Regions from separate parts of the Serratia sp. DFXYC6 genome, predicted to be linked through region 2. Evidence: predicted binding sites of a transcription regulator. Region 2 holds the regulator's gene; the other holds the start of a gene.
The links. The regulator LexA, encoded in region 2, represses DNA repair genes until DNA is damaged. The targets are predictions, from matches to a motif close to TNCTGTATGTACATACAGNA.
Positions count from the first base shown of each region.

Region 1 (3,420 bases), on a different contig from region 2:
CATGCTGCCGCTCACTACCGGCAAATGCCCCATGATGCAGTTGACCAGCGTGGTCTTGCCCACGCCGTTGCGCCCGAGCAGCACGGTGCACTGGCCGCGCGGCAGCTCCAGGTTGATGTCCCACAGGGTGTGGTTTTGACCGTAGAATTGATTGACCGATCTCAGGCTCAGCATTTGGCATTCTCCTCATAGACGCTCGTTTCACTCGTTGGCGGGGGACAGCAAAGGCCGCATGCGCGGCGAATTTCCCGAGTGTGGCAATGTCTGGAACAAGATGCCGTCCGTCCGATGAGCCAGAGCAAGGTCTGCGGTGGACGGAATGACAGTCAATATGTCGTTAAAAACGACGCTTGTGACGACTTGGTGTCGTTCTTGCGCTTTTACTGGCGATAGCACCGCGAGGGGTACACGCTGCGGCTGGCAGCGCATCACGCCGCCGCACCGCATTGATACGCAGGAAGATAAAGCAACTCCCAGGCCAATTTTGTCGCCGGGTGAAAACGGGAGGTTGTTATCGCCTTGTTAACCGCTAATCAGGCCTGACGCGCTCTGCCGCGGCGGCCTGAAAATACGCCGGGAAGTTAACCCGGACGTTTTTTGCACTCTTGTGGTGCTCTGCGGTGAGGGCATGGTGCAAGGCATTGCGCCGCCGTCAAGCGCGATCCGCGAGAAAGGGGGCAATGCGATTTTAGCAATGGGGATTTTTAGTATTAATCGGCATAAACAAAGCGATATTTTTATGAAAAAATAACTAAAAAAGCCATTTTGGCGAGTGTAAAGGGCGAAAAGCTTTCTTTCTGTAACTCCCGCCCCGGGCGGGGCGGTGAGAGTTATCCACTATTCCTGTGGATAACCTTGTGCATTAGATTTAGAAAAACGCTGTAAAGCGAGAGCGGACGCGGGTTCTGTTCGCTTTGCCCGCATTCTCGTCTTTTTATTAAAAATGTTATATATCAATAGATTAATTAAAATCAAGACACAGGGGTATTGATCAGGTCTCTATGTATGATTTTTCGACGCGGTGCTATCAATAAGTTAATTTTCGGCAAGTTCTGGGGATAAATCTGTTATTGACAATAAAAATGTCACCCGGCTGTAACCTCACGGTGCAACGGCATCGCCGCCGTGCCGGGCGCAGCGACGAATCCGCTTGAAGCTGGTTTTATATCCAGTATCATGGGCACTGGCGCAAATCGCCGACACTTTCCATAATTAGGGGCCATGTCCGGCGCAGAGCCGGCTGGCCGCCTGAGCGCGCGCATCTCCACAGGGTAGCCGAGCAATGAGTAAACTTTTCAAACTGCATTCCGAGTTCAAACCGGCCGGCGATCAGCCGGAAGCCATCCGCAAGCTGGAAGAGGGGCTGGAAGACGGCCTGGCGCACCAGACGCTGCTGGGGGTCACCGGTTCGGGCAAGACATTCACCATCGCCAACGTGATAGCCGATCTGAATCGGCCGACCATGGTGCTGGCGCCGAACAAGACGCTGGCGGCGCAGCTGTACGGCGAGATGAAAGCGTTTTTCCCGGAGAATGCGGTGGAATACTTCGTCTCCTACTACGACTACTACCAGCCGGAAGCCTACGTGCCCAGCTCCGACACCTTCATTGAAAAAGACGCTTCGGTGAACGAGCACATCGAGCAGATGCGTCTTTCCGCCACCAAGGCGTTGCTGGAGCGGCGCGACGTGGTGGTGGTGGCGTCGGTATCGGCGATCTACGGCCTGGGCGATCCGGATCTTTACCTGAAGATGATGCTGCACCTGACCCAGGGGATGATCATCGATCAGCGCTCCATTTTGCGCCGCCTGGCGGAGCTGCAGTATTCCCGCAACGATCAGGCTTTCCAGCGCGCCACCTTCCGCGTGCGCGGCGAGGTGATCGACATCTTCCCGGCGGAATCGGACGAGCTGGCGCTGCGCGTCGAGCTGTTCGACGAAGAAGTGGAACGGCTGTCGCTGTTCGATCCGCTGACCGGGCAGATTGAGCAGGTGGTGCCGCGTTTTACCATTTACCCGAAGTCGCACTATGTGACGCCGCGCGAGCGGATCATGCAAGCGATGGAAGAGATCAAGGTCGATCTGGCGGACCGCCGCAAGGTGCTGTTGGCCAACAACAAGCTGCTGGAAGAGCAACGCCTGACGCAGCGCACCCAGTTCGATCTGGAGATGATGAACGAGCTGGGCTACTGCTCGGGCATCGAAAACTACTCGCGCTACCTTTCCGGGCGTGCCGAGGGCGAGCCGCCGCCGACGCTGTTCGACTACCTGCCGGCGGACGGCCTGCTGGTGGTCGACGAATCCCACGTCACCATTCCGCAGATCGGCGCGATGTTCAAAGGCGACCGCGCGCGCAAGGAAACGCTGGTGGAGTACGGCTTCCGTCTGCCGTCGGCGCTGGACAACCGCCCGCTGCGCTTCGAGGAGTTCGAGGCGCTGGCGCCGCAGACCATCTATGTTTCCGCCACGCCGGGCAAATATGAGCTGGAGAAATCCGGCGGCGATCTGATCGATCAGGTGGTGAGGCCAACCGGGCTGCTGGATCCGATCGTGGAAGTGCGGCCGGTCGCTACTCAGGTGGACGATCTGCTCTCCGAGATCCGCAAGCGCGCGGCGATCAACGAGCGCGTGCTGGTGACCACCCTGACCAAACGCATGGCGGAAGACCTGACCGAATACCTGGAAGAGCATGGCGAGCGCGTGCGCTACCTGCACTCGGATATCGATACCGTGGAGCGGGTCGAAATCATCCGTGACCTGCGTCTGGGCGAGTTTGACGTGCTGGTGGGCATCAACCTGCTGCGTGAGGGCCTCGACATGCCTGAGGTGTCGCTGGTGGCGATTCTGGACGCCGACAAGGAAGGCTTCCTGCGTTCCGAGCGTTCACTGATCCAGACCATCGGCCGCGCGGCGCGTAACCTGAACGGCAAGGCGATCCTGTATGGCGATCGCATCACCGATTCGATGGCCAAGGCGATCGGTGAAACCGAGCGGCGCCGCGCCAAGCAGCAGGCCTATAACGAAGCCAACGGCATCGTGCCGCAGGGGCTGAACAAGAAGATCGGCGATATTCTGCAGATCGGCCAGCCGGTCAACCGCGCCAAGGGGAAAGGCAGGAGCAAGGCGGCGGACGGTGGCGCTCAGTTGCAGAACCTCACGCCGAAAGCGCTGGATCAGAAAATCCGCGATCTGGAGGCGCAGATGTACACCCATGCGCAGAACCTGGAGTTCGAGCAGGCGGCTGCGCTGCGCGACGAAATCCACCAGCTGCGCGAGCAGTTCATCGCGATTTCCTGACCGTTGGACGGCGCCCGCGCTGTGGGCGTCAAAATTCCTTGTCGGCCGCGTCAAAGCTGTTATGGTGTGCGGCCCGATTTGACCACGAAGAGTACCGAACATGAGCCAACACCAGTCTAAAGACC
Region 1 covers NZ_JBXUNV010000001.1:2,690,715-2,694,134, reverse strand. The annotation lists gene AC2CGQ_RS13210 (ATP-binding cassette domain-containing protein) at 1-174, opposite strand, end outside; gene AC2CGQ_RS13205 (hypothetical protein) at 629-751, shown strand; gene uvrB (excinuclease ABC subunit UvrB) at 1,283-3,295, shown strand; gene AC2CGQ_RS13195 (VF530 family protein) at 3,396-3,420, shown strand, end outside.
Region 1: a site for LexA is predicted at 1,155-1,174, ahead of uvrB (excinuclease ABC subunit UvrB). Genes of this name have one in related genera too.

Region 2 (3,420 bases):
AACCAGAAATTTTTCTGGCTGATGCTCCCTCCACCTTAAGAAGCACCGCTCCCCTTCATTTACCAGCCACATGATTCATTCTAGTTAAACATGGAAATAAAAAAGCCAAAACACAGGATAAAAAACCATTAACAAACAAGATAAAAACAAAAAACGCTAACAAACAACGAACTAACGCGAACAGACCAAGGCTGAAAACATGTAAGCAAACATGATCAAAATCATAAGAAAAACTAACCATTAACCCAACAAGACGTCCGGTTTAATGGGCAGTAAACCAGCTGCCGCGCACCTGGTGACGGTGCCAAATCCAGCCCAACGCCAGGCCGCGCAGCGCCAGAAACACCGCCAGCGCCAGCCAAAGCCCGTGGTTGCCAAGCAGCGGCACGCTGAGCAGCGCAATACCATATCCCGCCGCGGCCACCGCCATGCTGTTGCGCATCTCGGCGCCGCGCGTGGCGCCGATAAACATGCCGTCCAGCAAATAGCACCACACCCCAACCAGCGGCAGAATGACCTGCCAGGGTAAATAATGGGCGGCCAACGCACGCAGTTCCGGCAAAGAGGTCAAGGCTGCCACGATCTGCTGGCCGGTAACGGCATACGCCAGGCCGAAGGCCAACGCGACCAGCCCTGCCTGCCTGCAGGCCGCATGCCACACTTTGCGCAGTTGGCTGTCGTCCCGGGCGCCGTAGGCGTGGCCCGAATGAGCCTCCACCGCATAAGCGAAACCGTCGAGCGCATAGGCGGTGAACGTCAGCAGATTCATCAATACCGCATTGACCGCCACCACCTCGCTTCCCAGGCGAGCGCCGAAAATGGTCAACGACGCAAAGCACAGTTGCAGCAACAATGAGCGCAGCATGATGTCGCGGTTGAGCGCCAGCAGGCGACGCAGATCGCCACGCCAGGCCTGGCGCAGCATCTGCAGGGTAATACCGCGCAGGCGCATCACCCGCCACGCCAACCACAGGCCGAGCAGCAGCGTAGCGTATTCGGCGATGGCGGTTGCCGCCGCCGCCCCCCGCACATTCCAGCCCAGGCCCATCACCAGCCAGATATCCAGCACGATGTTCAGCAGGTTGCCGACGATCAGCAGGATCACCGGCGCCCGCACGTACTGTACGCCAAGCAGCCAGCCCAGCAGCACCAGGTTGGCCAGCGCCGCCGGGGCGCTTAACCAGCGGATCTCAAGAAAACGCCGCGCCTGTTCCAGCACGTCGGCATCGCCGCCGACGATCCGCAGCGCCAGTTCGATCAGCGGATAGCGCAGCAGGACGATCGCCACCCCGGCCAACAGCGCCAGCAGCAGCGGTTGCATAAAGGCGCGCGCCAGCGCCTGGGGGTTCTGCGCCCCCAGCGCTTGCGCCGCCAGGCCGGTAGTGCTCATGCGCAGGAACAGCAGCAGCATGAACAGGAAGCTGGTCGCCACCGCACCGATCGCCACGCCCCCCAGATAAATGGGGCTGTCGAGGTGGCCGATCACCGCGGTGTCCACCAACCCGAGCAGCGGCACGGTAATATTGGAGAAGATCATCGGCAGGGCGAGGCGCCACAGGGCTTTATCGGTGTCGCTGGTGAAAGCGGAAATCAGGCGCATGATGGGATGTTCCTGTGACTGAGTGACAAAGGGCGAAGTCAGAAACAAAAACGCCCCAAAACAGGGGCGATTGATACAGGGAGCGGCGGTGATGGCGCGGCGATTAAATCCAGTCGCCGTTGCGGATCACGCCGACCGCCAGCCCTTCGATAGTGAAATTCTGCTGACGCAGATCGACCACGATCGGTTGGAATTCGTTGTTCTCCGGCAGCAGTTCAACCACGTTGCCGTGCTTTTTCAAGCGCTTGACCGTCACTTCGTCTTCGATCCGCGCGACCACGACCTGGCCGTTGCGCACGTCTTGCGTTTTGTGCACCGCCAGCAGATCGCCGTCCAGAATGCCAATGTCGCGCATTGACATGCCGTTCACCCGCAGCAGGAAATCGGCGCTCGGTTTAAACAGGGAAGGATCCACCTGGTAGTGCCCTTCGATGTGCTGCTGCGCCAGCAGCGGCTCGCCGGCGGCGACGCGGCCGATCAGCGGCAGCCCTTCTTCTTCTTCCATCAGCAGACGGATACCGCGCGAGGCACCGGAGACGATTTCGATCACGCCTTTGCGTGCCAGCGCCTTCAGGTGCTCTTCGGCGGCGTTAGGCGAACGGAACCCCAGACGCATCGCGATCTCGGCACGCGTTGGCGGCATGCCCGTTTGCGAAATGTGCTCGCGAATCAGATCGTAGACCTCTTGCTGTCTGGTAGTTAGTGCTTTCATTCCGCCCCCTGTTTGTTTATACAGTCTTGCTGTGAGTATATACAGGTAAGCGCGGATTGGGAACCGAAGAATAAATAAAAATCAGTCAGTAGGCGCTTTTCGTCAGCCGAAATGCTGCCATAAGACCGTGCCCCAAACGAACAGCGCCAGCACGATCGCCAGCGACACCGCCGCCGATCCCATGTCCTTGGCCCGCCCGGACAGCTCGTGATGTTCGCTGCCGATGCGATCCACCACCGCCTCGATCGCGCTGTTCAGGATCTCGACGATCATCACCAGCGCTACCGATCCGATCAATAAAATGCGCGCTATCGCACCCACATCCAGCCAGACAGCCAGTATGATAGCCAGAAGGGTGACCACCAGTTCCTGGCGGAAAGCCGCTTCGTGCTGCCAGGCGGCGGATAGCCCTTTATAAGAATAGCCGACTGCCTTGATGATGCGGGTCAGTCCGGTTGCTTGGTTTGCCATGTTTTCGTGCCTTTCTCAGAGGTCGGTCATAATAAAAAGAGTCTAGAACAGTCCGCGCTGACGGCTCTCGGTTTTCGAACACCACAGATCTGCTACCCGGTTTCTGGTATGCTTGCGGCGCATTGCTAACAAGAGGCTTCACGTTGTTATGTCAGGTTGGCGTAAAATTTATTATAAAATATTGAATTTACCACTTAAATTGTTGGTAAGAAGTAAGGTCATCCCTTCAGATCCGGTTACCGAGCTAGGGTTGGATCCCTCACGGCCGATTTTGTATGTTTTACCTTACAATTCCAAGGCGGATTTGCTGACGCTGCGCACCCAGTGCCTGGCGCAGGATCTGCCCGATCCGCTCAACTCGCTGGAGATCGACGGCACCGTGCTGCCGAGCTACGTGTTCATTCACGACGGTCCGCGCGTATTCCGCTATTACACCCCAAAAGAAGAGTCGGTAAAGCTGTTCCACGACTATCTGGATCTGCATCGCAGCAACCCGGATCTCGACATTCAGATGCTGCCGGTTTCGGTGATGTTCGGCCGTTCGCCGGGCCGCGAAGGCCACGGCACGCCGCACCTGCGTCTGTTGAACGGCGTGCAGAAATTCTTCGCCGTGCTGTGGCTCGGCCGCGACAGCTTC
Region 2 covers NZ_JBXUNV010000002.1:561,808-565,227, forward strand. The annotation lists gene dinF (MATE family efflux transporter DinF) at 263-1,600, opposite strand; gene lexA (transcriptional repressor LexA) at 1,704-2,312, opposite strand; gene AC2CGQ_RS16120 (diacylglycerol kinase) at 2,415-2,783, opposite strand; gene plsB (glycerol-3-phosphate 1-O-acyltransferase PlsB) at 2,932-3,420, shown strand, end outside.